One region of the Streptomyces sp. NPDC013157 genome, then DNA from elsewhere that is predicted to be linked to it. Evidence: riboswitches for the same ligand, from Rfam matches in the RefSeq annotation. Region 1 holds a riboswitch; the other holds the start of a gene.
What was found. A riboswitch is a leader RNA that binds a small molecule or an ion and turns the genes downstream of it on or off. The one in region 1 is predicted to bind thiamine pyrophosphate.
Positions count from the first base shown of each region.

Region 2: linked by a shared signal. The riboswitch ahead of thiC (phosphomethylpyrimidine synthase ThiC) and the one ahead of thiO (glycine oxidase ThiO) in region 1 are both predicted to bind thiamine pyrophosphate.

Region 1 is NZ_JBIBAK010000004.1:268,449-275,957, reverse strand. It holds gene ACFY6U_RS14565 (hypothetical protein) at 1-328, opposite strand, end outside; gene metF (methylenetetrahydrofolate reductase [NAD(P)H]) at 385-1,308, opposite strand; gene thiE (thiamine phosphate synthase) at 1,463-2,110, opposite strand; gene ACFY6U_RS14550 (Rv2175c family DNA-binding protein) at 2,144-2,509, opposite strand; gene ACFY6U_RS14545 (NAD(P)/FAD-dependent oxidoreductase) at 2,605-3,843, opposite strand; TPP riboswitch at 4,009-4,120, shown strand; gene thiO (glycine oxidase ThiO) at 4,118-5,287, shown strand; gene thiS (sulfur carrier protein ThiS) at 5,284-5,496, shown strand; gene ACFY6U_RS14530 (thiazole synthase) at 5,502-6,296, shown strand; gene pknB (Stk1 family PASTA domain-containing Ser/Thr kinase) at 6,514-7,509, shown strand, end outside.
Region 2 is NZ_JBIBAK010000012.1:243,810-251,318, forward strand. It holds gene ACFY6U_RS32260 (SIR2 family protein) at 1-557, shown strand, start outside; gene ACFY6U_RS32265 (hypothetical protein) at 794-1,117, shown strand; gene ACFY6U_RS32270 (hypothetical protein) at 1,377-1,661, shown strand; gene thiC (phosphomethylpyrimidine synthase ThiC) at 1,821-3,641, opposite strand; TPP riboswitch at 3,634-3,811, opposite strand; gene ACFY6U_RS32280 (YibE/F family protein) at 3,883-5,406, shown strand; gene ACFY6U_RS32285 (SsgA family sporulation/cell division regulator) at 5,579-6,016, opposite strand; gene ACFY6U_RS32290 (IclR family transcriptional regulator) at 6,115-6,903, opposite strand; gene ACFY6U_RS32295 (DUF5326 family protein) at 7,115-7,327, opposite strand; gene ACFY6U_RS32300 (cupin domain-containing protein) at 7,493-7,509, opposite strand, start outside.

The DNA of each region.
Region 1 (7,509 bases):
CCTCCAGACCCGGGTCCTCGTCCGGCTCGCCGCGGCGGCGCTTGGTCAGGCCGACGCCGTCACCGTCCGCACCGGGACGCTTGACCGCCCAGCCGGCCTCGAAGCCGCGGCGGAACGACAGGGTGACGTAGGTCTGGCCGACCGCGAAGGCGATCGCACCCACGCCGATCACGATGACCGACGGGATCAGGACACCGAAGACGACCCCGAGGAAGCCGACGAAGGCGAGCAGCCGCCAGCGCAGCCGCGCCTTGTACTGCAGCAGTACCTCGCCGAGCAACCACAGCGCGACGATGCCGAACGCTACGTAGAGGACCGTCCAGCCCATGTACGCCCCTCTCCCTGTGCCCGCTACGCAGTGTGTCGTACTCCGGTGCGGCCGGTCTAGGCCTGCGGGGGATGGTGCAGGCCCAGGTTCTCGTAGATTTCCAGCGTCGCCGTGGAGTTGTTGAGCGTGATGAAGTGCAGTCCTGGCACTCCCTCGGCCAGCAGCCGCGCGCAGAACTCCGTGGCGTGTTCGATGCCAATGGAGCGTACCGCCGCCGGATCGTCTTTCGCTGTGAGGATCCGCTCTTTCAGGGCGTCCGGGAAGGCCGCGTTGCTGAGTTTGGGCAGCCGTTCCAGCATCTTCACACTGGTGACGGGCAGGATTTCCGGAATCACCGGGGTCTCGCAACCGGCCGCGGCGACCCGGTCGCGGAGGCGGAGGTACGACTCGGGCTGGAAGAACATCTGCGTGATGGCGTAGTCGGCGCCCGCGCGGCACTTGTCGACGAAGTGCCGGACGTCGGTGTCCCAGTCGATGGAGCGCGGATGCATCTCCGGGAAGGCGGCGACGCCCACGCAGAAGTCGCCCGACTCCTTGATGAGACGGACCAGTTCGGCCGCGTAGGTCAGGCCGTGCGGGTGCGCCACCCACTCCCCCATCGGGTCGCCGGGCGGGTCGCCGCGCACGGCGAGCATGTTGCGGATCCCGGCGTCCGCGTACTGGCCGATGATGTTGCGCAGCTCGGCCAGCGAGTGGTCGACCGCGGTGAGGTGGGCGACCGGGGTGAGCGTGGTGTCCGCGACGATCTGCTGGGTCTCCCGGACCGTGCCCGCGCGGGTGGAACCGCCGGCGCCGTAGGTCACGGAGACGAAGTCGGGGGCGACCGCCTCGACCCGCCGGAGCGCGCTCCACAGGTTCCGCTCGCCCTTCGGGGTCTTCGGCGCCGAGAACTCGAACGAGTACGTGGTCTTGCCGCCGGCGAGCATGTCGCGCACGGTGCGTGCGCGGTCAGTCCTGGTGGATGCGGTTCCGAGGGCCATACCCGCAGGTTAGTCAGGGGCGGGCGGTCACCCAACCGCACTCGGGATATTTGCCCTAATTGTCGGCCTCTTACGGACCTCGTGTCCGGATACTGGACAAGTTTCCGGACAACCGGGCACCGCGCTGCCGCTGCCGCTTCCGCTGCCGCCGGCGTTACAGCGACCGCAGCCGCTTCGCGAACTCGGCAGCCGTCGCGCCCGGGTCGTCGGCCGCGGTGAGCGCGCGGACCACGACCACCCGGCGGGCGCCCGCGTCGAGCACCTGGTCGAGGTTGCCGAGGTCGATGCCGCCGATGGCGAACCAGGGGCGGTCGGTGCCCAGGGCGGCGGTGTACCGCACCAGGTCGAGGCCGGGGGCGGGGCGGCCGGGCTTGGTGGGGGTGGGCCAGCAGGGGCCGGTGCAGAAGTAGTCCACGCCGTCCTGCACGGCGGCCGCGGCGGCTTCGGACTCGGCGTGCGTGGAGCGGCCGATCAGGACGTCCGGGCCGAGGATCGCCCGGGCGGCCGGGACCGGCAGGTCACCCTGGCCCAGGTGGAGCACGTCGGCACCGGCCGCGTGGGCCACGTCCGCGCGGTCGTTGACCGCGAGCAGCTTGCCGTGCCGGGCGCAGGCGTCGGCGAACACGGCGAGGTGCTCCAGCTCCTCGGCGGCCTCCATGCCCTTGTCGCGCAGCTGCACGATGTCGACACCGCCCGCCAGGACCGCGTCCAGGAACCCGGCGAGGTCGCCCTGCTCCTTACGGGCGTCCGTGCACAGGTAGAGCCGGGCGTCGGCCAGCTGGGCGCGGGCGGTGTCGGTCATCGGTGGTCCCCCGTCGTGTCGGTACTGGCTGCCTCAGACGGCGAGCGCCTGGGCGCGGCGCTTCACCTCCGTGCCGCGATTCTCGCTGAGCGCCTGCGCGGGGGTGCCGGGCAGGGTCGCGTCGGGAGTGAAGAGCCACTCCAGCATCTCTTCGTCCGTGAAGCCGTCGTCCCGCAGGAGCGTCAGGGTCCCGGACAGGCCCTTGACGACCTTGTCCCCGTCGATGAAGGCGGCGGGGACGTGCAGCGCCCTGTTCTCACCGCGGCGGACGGCGATGAGCTGGCCCTCCTTGACCAGCTGCCGCACGCGCGTCACCTCGACGTCCATCATCTCTGCGATGTCGGGGAGGGTGAGCCAGGCGGGGACGAGAGCATCGGTCTTCGTGTCAATCTCGGTCACGGGGTCAAGGGTAGGCGGTCTGCTGGTTCGGGCGCGATGGGTGGTTGTTTCGGGTGCGGCGCCGTTGGGGGTTGATCGCGCAGTTCCCCGCGCCCCTAAAGGGGCGCTGCAGTGGCGTTCTTCAAAGGGCGGGCCGGGTCGGACAGGGCCTCCGGGTCCATCTGGCGGCCCGCCTCGATCAGGCGGCGGCCCTGGGCCAGGTCGCGGGGGCGGCCTACCGCCAGGAGGGCTACCAGGCGGCCCTCGCGGAGCCAGCAGACGCTCCAGGACGGCCCTGTCGGGTCGCCGCGCCAGATCAGGTGGTCGGCGGCGGCGTGGTGGCCGGCGTACTGGACGAAGCGGCCGAACTGTTCGGACCAGAAGTACGGGACCGGGTCGTAGACGGCGTCGGTCTCGCCGAGGATGTTGGCGGCGACCGTGCGCGGGCCCTGGAGGGCGTTGTCCCAGTGGTGGACGAGCAGGCGCTCGGCGTAGCGGCCGGACGGGAAGGAGGCGCAGTCGCCGACCGCGTAGACGTCGGGGGCGCTGGTGCGCAGGCGGTCGTCGGCGAGCACCTCGTGGTGCGGGCCCAGCCCGATGCCGGAGCCGGCCAGCCAGGCGGTGGCGGGGCGGGCGCCGATGCCGACCACGACGGCGCCCGCGGGCAGCCGCGAGCCGTCGTCGAGCACCACCGCGCCGGGCTCGATGCCCGCCACGCGCGCGTGGGTGCGCAGGTCGGTGCCGCTGTCCGCGTACCAGGCGGCCATCGGCGCGGCGACCTCGGCGGGAAGCGCTCCCGCGAGCGGGCGGTCGGCGGCCTCGACCACGGTGACCGCGCAGCCGGCCTCGCGGGCCGCGGTGGCGAACTCGGCGCCGATCCAGCCCGCGCCGACGACCACGATGTCGTGCTGCCGGGCGAGCACGGGCCGCAGCCGCTCGGCGTCGTCCAGGGTGCGCAGCAGATGGACGCCGGGCACGCCCTCGGTGCCGGGCAGCGTGATCGGCTCGGCGCCGGTGGCGAGGACCAGGACGTCGTAGGGCACCGGGCCGGCCTCGGTGTCCAGCTCATGGTCGGTGGTGCGCACGCCCAGCGCCTCGCGGCCGAGCGCCAGCTCGATGCCGAGCGCCTCGAAGTCCACCTCGAAGGCGGAGCCCTCCGACTTGCCGAGCAGCACGGCCTTGGAGAGCGGCGGCCGGTCGTACGGCTGGTGCGGCTCGGCGCCGATCAGCGTGACAGTCCCGGTGAACCCCTGCTCCCGCAGGGCGACGGCGGTCTGCACCCCGGCCATCCCCGCGCCCACGACGACCACGCGCCGCGTCTGTGACGTGCTCCGTCGCTGCGTCTGCTCGCTCACCTGATCACCATAGACAAGAACGATAGACAACTGACAAAGAGTCAGTCAGGGGTCGTGGCGTATGACCTGTTCCACAGCACTGTCCACAGCACTGTCCACAGCGCCGTCCGCAGTGCCGTCCGAGGCCGTCTTACCGGGGCGGAGCGCCGCGGGCTAGGGTGGCGGGGAAGCACACGCGGGAGCCCGGACGCACCGGGCTGAGAGGGAGGCTGGCGGCCTCCGACCGTACGAACCTGATCCGGGTCATGCCGGCGAAGGGAGGGGCTGGACGCCCATGTCCTCACGTACGTCCGACGTCCTCGTCATCGGGGGCGGAATCATCGGCCTGGTCACGGCCTGGCGGGCGGCCCAGCGCGGGCTCGCCGTCGCCGTGGCCGACCCCGAGCCCGGCGGCGGGGCCGCGCAGGTCGCGGCCGGGATGCTGGCCGCCGTCACCGAGCTGCACTACGGCGAGCAGACCCTGCTGGGGCTCAACCTGGCCTCCGCGCGCCGCTATCCCGACTTCGCCGCCGAGCTGACCGAGCTCACCGGCCGCGACCTCGGCTACCGGCGCTGCGGCACCCTCGCGGTCGCGCTGGACGCCGACGACCGCGCCCATCTGCGCGAGCTGCACGCCCTCCAGAAGCAGTCGGGCCTGGAGTCCGAGTGGCTGTCCGGGCGGGAGTGCCGGCGCCTGGAGCCGATGCTCGCGCCGGGTGTGCGCGGCGGGCTGCGGGCCGACGGCGACCACCAGATCGACCCGCGCCGGCTGGCGGCCGCGCTGGTGGCCGCGTGCGAGCGGGCCGGGGTGGTGTTCCACCGCGACTGGGCCGAGCGCCTGGAGGTGGTACGGGAACGGGCCGCCGGTGTCCGCACCCGTGCGGGTGAGGCGCTGGGCGCCGGCCAGGTGGTGCTCGCGGGCGGCAGCCTGAGCGGGCGGCTGGCGGGTGTGCCCGACGACGTGCTGCCGCCGGTACGGCCGGTGAAGGGGCAGGTGCTGCGGCTGACCGTGCCCGCCCGGTACGCGCCGTTCCTCAGCCGGACCGTACGGGCCGTGGTGCGCGGCGGGAACGTCTACCTGGTGCCCCGGGACAACGGCGAGCTGGTCGTCGGCGCGACCAGCGAGGAGCTGGGCTGGGACACGACCGTGACGGCGGGCGGGGTGTACGAGCTGCTGCGCGACGCGCACGAGCTGGTGCCCGGGATCACCGAGCTGCCCCTGACCGAGACCCGGGCCGGACTGCGCCCCGGCTCCCCCGACAACGCGCCGCTGCTCGGGCCGACCCGCCTCGACGGACTGCTGCTGGCCACCGGGCACTACCGCAACGGGGTGCTGCTCACGCCGGTCACCGGAGACGTCATGGCAGAGCTGCTGGCCGGCGGCGAGCTGCCGGCGGAGGGCCGTCCGTTCACGCCGAGGCGATTCGACCCCCTCCCCCGCCAACTTGTGGAGCAGACCGCATGAACCTCTCCGTCACCATCTCCGTCAACGGGGAGCGCCGGGAGATCGCCCCGGGCACCGCTCTCGACTCGCTCGTGCGGTCCCTCACGGCGGCGCCCTCCGGGGTGGCCGCGGCCGTCAACGAGACCGTCGTACCGCGCGGGCAGTGGGCGACGACCGGGCTCGCCGACGGCGACCGGGTGGAAGTCCTGACCGCCGTGCAGGGAGGCTGAGCGCCATGGCCGACGATCCCTTCGTCCTCGGGGGTACGACGTTCTCGTCCCGGCTGATCATGGGTACCGGGGGTGCACCCAGCCTGGAGGTGCTGGAGCGGGCGCTCCTCGCGTCCGGGACCGAGCTGACCACGGTCGCGATGCGGCGGGTGGACCCGGGGGTACGGGGCTCCGTGCTGTCGGTGCTCGACCGGCTCGGGATCCGGGTGCTGCCCAACACGGCCGGGTGCTACACCGCGGGCGAGGCGGTGCTGACGGCACGGCTGGCGCGGGAGGCACTGGGGACCGATCTGGTCAAGCTGGAGGTCATCGCCGACGAGCGGACGCTGCTGCCGGACCCGGTCGAGCTGCTTGACGCGGCGGAGACGCTGGTGGACGACGGGTTCACGGTGCTGCCGTACACGAACGACGATCCTGTGCTGGCCCGGAAACTGGAGGACGTGGGGTGCGCCGCGGTGATGCCGCTCGGGTCGCCGATCGGGTCGGGGCTCGGGATCCGCAACCCGCACAACTTCCAGCTGATCGTCGAGCACGCGCGGGTGCCGGTGGTCCTGGACGCGGGGGCCGGTACGGCGTCGGACGTGGCGCTGGCGATGGAGCTGGGGTGTGCCGGAGTGATGCTGGCGTCGGCGGTGACGCGGGCGCAGGATCCCGAGCGGATGGCTCACGCCATGCGGGCCGGGGTGGAGGCGGGGCGGCTGGCCCGGCTGGCGGGGCGGATTCCCCGTCGGTACCTGGCGGAGGCGTCGTCTCCCGCGGAGGGCCTGGCCGTGCTGGACCCCGAGCGCCCTGCGTTCTGAGCGTCGGGCCGCTCCCGCCTTCTTCTCCCACCCACGCACCACCCGAAACTGTGTGCTGAGAAGCGGGGCTCTCCTGTGCGGGCCGGTCGCCGTCGGCGGCTGCGGGTGAGTGGGTGCATATTTCAGCCAGGTGTGAACCGTCACAGGTGCGCTGCAAGTCCCCCGGGAAAGCGGTCTCACCTGTGGGGGTGTCAGTCGGTGCTCGTACACTCGCGGGGTGGATACGACCCTTCAGGACCCCCTTGTCGGGCAGGTGCTCGACGGCCGGTATCGCGTCGACGCGCGGATCGCCGTCGGCGGGATGGCCACGGTCTACCGGGCCCTGGACGTCCGTCTGGACCGTGTGCTCGCACTGAAGGTGATGCACCCGGCGCTCGCCGCCGACGCGTCCTTCGTCGAGAGGTTCATCCGGGAGGCCAAGTCAGTCGCCCGGCTGGCCCACCCCAACGTGGTGCAGGTCTTCGACCAGGGGGCCGACCGGTCGTACGTGTATCTCGCCATGGAGTACGTGGCCGGCTGCACTCTGCGGGACGTGCTGGTGCAGCGCGGCGCGCTGCAGCCGCGGGCCGCGCTGGACATCCTGGAGCCGGTGCTCGCCGCGCTGGGCGCCGCACACCGGGCCGGGTTCGTGCACCGGGACATGAAGCCCGAGAACGTGTTGATAGGGGACGACGGGCGGGTCAAGGTCGCGGACTTCGGTCTGGTGCGGTCGGTGGACTCCGTCACCAGTACGACCGGCGCCGTGCTGGGCACCGTGTCGTACCTCGCGCCCGAGCAGGTCGAGAGCGGGGCCGCCGATCCGCGCGTCGACGTGTACGCGTGCGGTGTCGTGCTGTACGAGATGCTCACCGGGCAGAAGCCGCACGACTCGGACTCACCCGCGGTGATCCTCTACAAGCACCTGCACGAGGACGTGCCGGCGCCGTCGATCGTGGTGCCGGGGCTGGCCTACGAGCTGGACGAGCTGGTCGCCCGCGGCACCGCCCGTGATCCGGGGGTCCGGCCGTACGACGCCGTCGCGCTGCTCGCCCTGCTGCGGGAGACACGGAGCGCGCTCCGTGCCGAGCAGCTCGACGCCGTACCGCCGCAGGCGCTGGCCGAGGCGCACGACATCGGCGAGGACCGGACCAGTGTCATACCCCGGTCGCTGACGGTGCCCCGGCCGCTGCCCGTCAACGAGGAGGACGCGGGGATGCTGCGGACCAGCAGGTTC
Region 2 (7,509 bases), on a different contig from region 1:
TTCGCCTACCGTATGGTGCGCCAACTCCTCGACCACGAGATGCTGACCGTGTGGCTGGGCGAGGAACGCCTGGACGCCTGGTACGAGGCACTGCAGGAGACGTACGCCTGGAAAACGCACGGTACTGGGAGCAGCGGGCTCTCGGGGCGAGCAAGCGAGGCCGGCACGCCCCGGCCAGCTCGTGGGCCCGGCAGGCCATCGCCCAGCACCGTGACGCGTTCGCGCTGAACACGCTGGCCACCGTGCTGTTCCGAAGGTACCTCGCCGAGGGCGGGCCGGAGCACAACAGGACGGAGAACCTGCTGGAGGTCGCCGCGTACCTGGAGGAGGCGCGCGCCATGGCCGCCGAGGACTCGGAGTACCCGTACATCACCTTTTTCAAGTACACCCTCAAATGGGTGGACCGGGCCAAGAAGGCGAACGGGTCCATCGACAGGCGCATCGTCCGCCGGTGGAACGACTGGACGTACCTGGTCAACAACTCCCCGATCACGCGTTCGCCGGAGGTCAGAGACCAGTTGCAGTCGTTCCGCAGGAGGTGGCTCATGCTGGCCTGAGGACCATCACCTCCGGTTCGGGTCAGCCCGCGCTCTCCGGCGAGCGCAGGCTCCGAGTCGAGAGCGGACCGGCACACGGTGGCCTGCACGTCCGTATAGGCGAGCAGGTAGACGACGCGGATGCGCGATGCCGCGTGGGAACGGAAGTAGCTCACGGTCGCGGTCAACAGGGTATCCACGGTCTTGCCGAGGTCGCTGTTGCCGCCGCCGGTCCCGGGGAGCGGCAGCACCACCGAGTGCAGCGGCTCCCCGGCGGCGGCCAGCCGGTCCACCTCGGCGAGGACGTTGCGCACGCACCGCTCCAGGTCGATGACCTGCCGGTACCCCGAGCCGGGTTCTCCCTCCACGGCAGCGACATGCAGGATGCGCCGGACCTGGTGGCTCTCCCGCAGCTCTCCCGGCCCCGTGACCAGCACGGAGCCCGCCGTCACATGGGACCGGCCCGCCATGTGCTCGGCCAGCTCCAGGGCGATGGTGTCGTGTACCAGATGGCCCGCAGTGTCCCGGCAGCCGCCGTGGTACCGGATCGTCGCGGAAAGGGTGGGTTCGTCGACACGTGACATCTCCATCCGTGTGTTCTCGGAGTTGACCCACACGTCCGTCCCCAGCACGTTGACGACGTTCCCGGTGATCATCCCGATGCGATGGCGCCGGTTGCCCTGCAACGGCAGCTCGTACCGGGTGCACTGCAGGACGGGCCCCGGAGCGTCCTCCGCCGGCCGCTGCTGCGACAGTTGCCTGCGCAGCGCGGTGTTCTCCCGCGTCGCCTTCTTCAGCTGCGCCGAGACCTCGTCCAGACGCCGAGTCTTGCTGAGCCATGTGAACGACGCCAGCAGGAAGAAGGCGGCGAACCCGGCCGCCCCGCCGATCCCGAAGCCCAAGGCCCGACCCTCGGTCATCGAGTCCGGGAAGGCGGAGAACAGGAAGAGGGCCGCGGCCAGGGAGTACAGAAGGATCACCGGTAGCTGGAGAGAGTACTGGCGCCCGGCCCGGTCCGGCGCGGAGGACCAGATGTGCAGGGCGATGCCGGAGATGCAGAGGGCGGCAGTGATGGAGAGCTGCAGCGGACTCATCGGCCACGACTCCTTTTGGTCGCGTCACTGAACGGTCGATCGCTGTGCGGGGCAGCCCGCCTTGCCTCCGAGCATATGACTCGCCGTAGAGGACCAACTCGGATCGACACACTCAACTGCCCTGGCTACGACCGAGCTTGACCCTGTGTGTGTGGGGGGGCAGGCCTTCGGGTCTGCCCCCTTCACCATGTCAGTCGGCGATCGGCAGGTACACCCGGTTCCCGCTCGCGGCGAATTCCTTCGACTTCTGGAGCATCCCCTCCGCGACCTCCTCCGGTGTCGCCCCCTCGGCCGCCGCACCGCCGAACCGCTCTGTGATGCTTTGGCTAATCTTCATCGAGCAGAACTTCGGCCCGCACATCGAGCAGAAGTGAGCCGTCTTCGCCGGCTCCGCCGGGAGCGTCTCGTCGTGGAATTCGCGGGCGGTGTCCGGGTCCAGGGCGAGGTTGAACTGGTCCTCCCACCGGAACTCGAAGCGAGCGTCGGACAGTGCGTCGTCCCACTCCTGCGCGCCGGGGTGGCCCTTGGCGAGGTCGGCCGCGTGGGCTGCGATCTTGTAGGTGATGACGCCGGTCTTGACGTCGTCCCGGTTGGGCAGGCCCAGGTGTTCCTTGGGGGTGACGTAGCAGAGCATCGCCGTGCCCCACCAGGCGATCATCGCGGCACCGATGCCGGAGGTGATGTGGTCGTACGCCGGCGCGACGTCCGTGGTCAGCGGGCCGAGCGTATAGAACGGAGCTTCATCGCAGATCTCCTGCTGAAGGTCGATGTTCTCCTTGATCTTGTGCATCGGGACGTGGCCCGGGCCCTCGATCATGGTCTGTACATCGAAACGCCTGGCGATCCGGTTGAGTTCCCCGAGCGTGCGGAGTTCCGCGAACTGGGCCTCGTCGTTGGCGTCCGCGATGGAGCCGGGGCGCAGCCCGTCGCCGAGCGAGTACGTGACGTCGTAGGCGGCGAGGATCTCGCAGAGTTCCTCGAAGTTCTCGTACAGGAACGACTCCTTGTGGTGCGCGAGGCACCAGGCCGCCATGATCGAGCCACCGCGCGAGACGATGCCGGTCTTGCGGTTGGCGGTGAGCGGCACGTACGGCAGGCGCACGCCTGCGTGGACGGTCATGTAGTCCACGCCCTGCTCGGCCTGTTCGACGACCGTGTCCTTGTAGATCTCCCAGGTCAGTTCCTCGGCCCTGCCGTCGACCTTCTCCAGGGCCTGGTAGAGCGGCACCGTGCCGATGGGGACGGGGGAGTTGCGCAGCACCCATTCACGGGTGGTGTGGATGTTGCGGCCGGTGGAGAGGTCCATGACCGTGTCGGCGCCCCAGCGGGTCGCCCAGGTCATCTTCTCGACCTCCTCCTCGATGGAGGAGGTGACCGCGGAGTTGCCGATGTTGGCGTTGACCTTCACCAGGAACCGCTTGCCGATGATCATCGGCTCGATCTCCGGGTGGTTGACGTTGGCGGGCAGTACGGCCCTGCCCGCCGCGATCTCCTCACGGACCACCGCAGGAGAAACGTTCTCGCGGATGGCCACGTACTCCATCTCCGGGGTGATCTCGCCCCGGCGGGCGTACGCGAGCTGGGTCACCGCCTCGCCTTCCCGGCTGCGACGCGGCTGGCGCGGACGGCCCGGGAAGACCGCATCCAGGTTGCGCAGGCCACCGCGCGGCGAGGTGTGCTTGATTCCGTCGTCCTCAGGACGGACGGGCCGGCCCGCGTACTCCTCGGTGTCGCCGCGGGCGACGATCCAGTTCTCCCGCAGCGGCGGCAGGCCCCTGCGGACGTCGGTCTCGACGAGCGGATCGGTGTACGGGCCTGAGGTGTCGTAGAGCGTGACCGACTGCCCGTTGGTGAGATGCACCTGACGGACCGGCACCCGCAGGTCGGGGCGGGAGCCCTCGACATACCCCTTGTGCCAGCCGATGGACCTCCCGGCCTCCGGGGACGGTTCGCCCGTAATGGACTGTTCGTCCTGGCTGAAGGCAGGCGTGCGTGCGTCCTTGTTGGTCATAAGACCTACTCCCTACGCCGGCATTACCCGGTAACAGGTTCGGCGGTCGACGCAGCGGCTTCCGTCGGGCGGCGTTTCCTGCGAAACATCACACGTTCCACGTGAAACATCGCGAATACGGAGGTCAGCGCCCTCTCAGCCCGGTGCTCCGAGCTCCCGCGTGTGCAAAGGTGCCTCCACGCTAGCGTCAATTCGGGCGCGGTGAACAGAGGGCCCCTACCGTTCTTGCGATGATCGGGCGGTGACCTCGACACAGCAGCACCCCTATCCGCCCCCGGACCCGCGGCGCGGCAACGGCGCCCCGCAGGGCGGCGGACCCGGCCACGGGGGCCGTGGTGCCGGTGACGGACACATCCATGAGCAGGCCCTCAGCCATGCCCACCATCACGACAACGGCCATGCCCACGGCCACCGCGAGGCCCAGGACGGATCCGGACCCGGCGGGGGTCACGGCCATTCGCACGGGCACAGTCACAGCCACGGTCCCGCCGCGCCCGTCTCCAAGCATCTGCGCAAGGTCATCGCGGCGATCCTCATCCCCTTCACCGCCGCGGTCGTGGTCGGTCTGGTGGTGCTGTGGCCCGGCGGTGCCCCGCCGCACGAGCGCACCGGCGTCGGCTTCGACCGCCAGACGCAGGCGGCGACGGTCACCAAGGTCGTCTCGGTCAGCTGCAAGTCGGTCAACGCCTCCGGAGGCGGCTCGACCGCCGACACCGCCACAGCCGACGGCACTTCCTCGAAGGAGGGGGACGGCACCTGCAAGAAGGCCACCGTCCGGGTCGACACCGGCAAGGACAAGGGCCGTACCTTCACCGAGATCGTGCAGCCCGACCAGTCGCGGCAGTTGCACGAGGGCGAGCAGGTCGTGGCCGCGTACGAGCCCTCCGCACCCAGGGACCTGCAGTACTCGGTCACCGACGTGAACCGGAAGTTCCCGATGGCGCTGCTCGCCGGGATCTTCGCGCTCGCCGTCGTGGTGGTGGGCCGCCTGCGCGGTGTGATGGCCCTGGTCGCGCTGGCCGTCAGCTTTCTGGTGCTGACGCTGTTCATCCTGCCGGGGATCCTGCAGGGCTCGAATCCGCTGCTGATGGCGGTGGTCGGGTCGAGCGCCATCATGCTGATCGCCCTGTACATCTGCCACGGGCTGTCAGCCCGGACCTCGGTGGCGGTGCTCGGCACGCTGGTCTCCCTGTGCCTGATCGGCCTGCTCGGCTCGGAGTTCATCGACTGGGCCGCGCTCACCGGCAACACCGACGACAACACCGGCCTGATCCACGGCCTGTACCCGTCGATCGACATGAGCGGCCTGCTGCTGGCCGGTGTCATCATCGGTTCGCTGGGCGTCCTGGACGACGTGACGGTGACCCAGACCTCGGCCGTCTGGGAACTGCACGAGGCCAACCCGACGATGGGCTGGCGCGGGCTGTACCGGGCGGGCATCCGCATCGGCCGCGACCACATCGCCTCCGTCGTCAACACCCTCGTGCTGGCCTACGCGGGCGCCGCGCTGCCCCTGCTGCTGCTCTTCTCGATCGCGCAGAGCAGTGTGGCCACGGTCGCCAACAGCGAGCTGGTGGCCGAGGAGATCGTGCGTACCCTGGTCGGCTCGATCGGCCTGGTCGCCTCGGTGCCGGTCACCACGATGCTCGCGGCCCTGGTGGTGTCGGCCGACCGGCCGGGCACCGGGCCGGCCGCGTCCGTGGAGGCCGCACCGACCGGGCCGCCCACGGCACGCGGCGGGCGGGGGCGGCGCCGGAAGCGGTGACGGCGCGGTGGACGGCCCGGGAGGAGGCCGTCCACGACGTGGGGGCGCGGATGGTGCGCCGGTTGGGGAAGCGTTCCGGCAAGGGCCGCACACGGACACGCAGAAGCGTTCCTGCCCGTCCTCACGCTCACGCGGCTCGGACGAGCGGCGCGCGACTCCGTGCCGTAACGCTTCAGCCAGTGCTTGGCTCCTCGGCCAGGATGCGGTCCAGAGCCTCGTCGAGGTGGGCGTCGAAGTCGGCGAGCGAGCCCTCCTGGCCGAGCGGCACCAGCTTGTCCGTACGGTCGAGGAAGGCCACCAGCGGGGGCGCCGAAGACCGGAACACCGCCTGGTCGCCGCCGACCTGAAGCCGGATCAGCACCTCGCCCAGCACCTCGGAATCGGCGGGCGCGATGTGCACATCGCCCTCGCCGCACGGCCGCCCCACCCCGTCGATCAGCAGCTCCCGGCCGAAGGCCCAGGTCACCGGCGCGTCCCCGGGCAGGTGGAAGGTGAGCCGGACGGCATAGGGATCACAGGTCTCGTAGCGCAACTCCACGGGGATGCGGAAGGAGAGCTCCTCCGAGACGAGAAAGCTCATCATGACTTCTGCTTGTACGGACTCGCGCATTGCCTACCCCGTCATATGACACCGACTGGCCGGGATTTATCCCTTGCTGGTGGTCAAATCTTGCTGAAAGTACACGGGAGATCACAAGGAGTGAGTTTTCAGATACTGATAGCGATGGCCAGGGACCCCAGATGCCGACCCACTTCGGTCTGCAACTGCCGGACGGCGGGCAGCAGCCGGTCGGCCTGGTGGAGAGGGAGGGAGATGGCGATCGTGGCGGCCGTGGTGCCGACGGTGAGGGGGATCGCCGCACACACCGTCCCCAGCCCGTACTCCTGGCGCTCCAGCACCGGCTCCATCCGCCGCGTCCGCTCCAGCCGTCGCAGCAGCGTCTGCTCGTCACGGACCGTGTACGGGGTGAGGGGCCGCACGGGGTAGCGGTGGAGATGGTCGCGCCGGACGTCCTGGTCCAGCTGGGAGAGGAGACACTGGCCGACGGCGTGCGCGTGCCCGGTCTCGCGGAAGCCGGCCCACTCCTCGACCGCCGGGGTGGCCGGGGAGTCGGAGATGCTCATGACCTCGATCTCGCCGTCCCGGTACATGGCGTAGTACACCGGGGCACCGATCGAATCGCGCCAGTGAGCGAGGGTGTCGACAACCGCGCTGCGACGTTTCTGCTGCGCTCCGCTGCTACTCAGCCGCTCCGCCGCGTCACCGAGGAAGAACAGCCCCCTGTCACGGCGCAGATAGCCCTCGTGGACCAGGGTGCGCAGCAGGTGGTAGGCGGTGGGCAGGGCGAGGCCGGTTTCGCGGGCGAGTTGTTTGGCGGGTGCACCGTGTTCGTGTCCGGCGACGCACTCCAGCAGGCGCATCGCGCGCTGTACGGAGCCGATGAGGGTGGCCGAATGCGGCTGTGCGGAGTCGGCCGGGGAAGCCGGCCTCTGCACGGGGGGTGTGCCGGAACTGCGTTGGGTCGGGGGCGGGGGATGTTCCGTGGGTGCGGAGGTGGCGTCAAGCGTGGCCAAGAGTCACTCCCGGAGCGCGAGGGGGTCAGCGACTCTAACCGTCCGCCGCCGCTCCCGGTCGGCCCGTACGCGAAACTTCCCTCGCCCGAGGGAACCGGTGATTCCTGTTACCGGTCACCGATTCCCACGGTCCTCACCAGTCGCTCTTCGACGAGGAGTTCGACATGAACTTCCGCACGATGTAGATCAGTCCGCCGACCAGGGCCACGAAGATCAGCAGCTTGAAGAGCAGGAAGACCACCCAGCTGATCACGGCCGTGATCAGACCGCCGAACACCACCAGCGCGATGACCGGCACCGCGATCCACTTCACCCACCACGGCAGACCTGTGAAGATCTCTCGCATTGCCCTGTCCTCCGCCTTCTCGTGCGCTCCGGCACGTACGGTCTCGTGCGTCCCGCACGATGCGATGTCCTGCACCCGATGCTAGAGCCGCGAAGGGGTCGTACGGGGGCCCTGGATCCCTTGTCCTCCCCTGACCCGTCCCCTAGGGAACCCCGAGGCCCGAGGTCAGGCCTCGGGGGGAG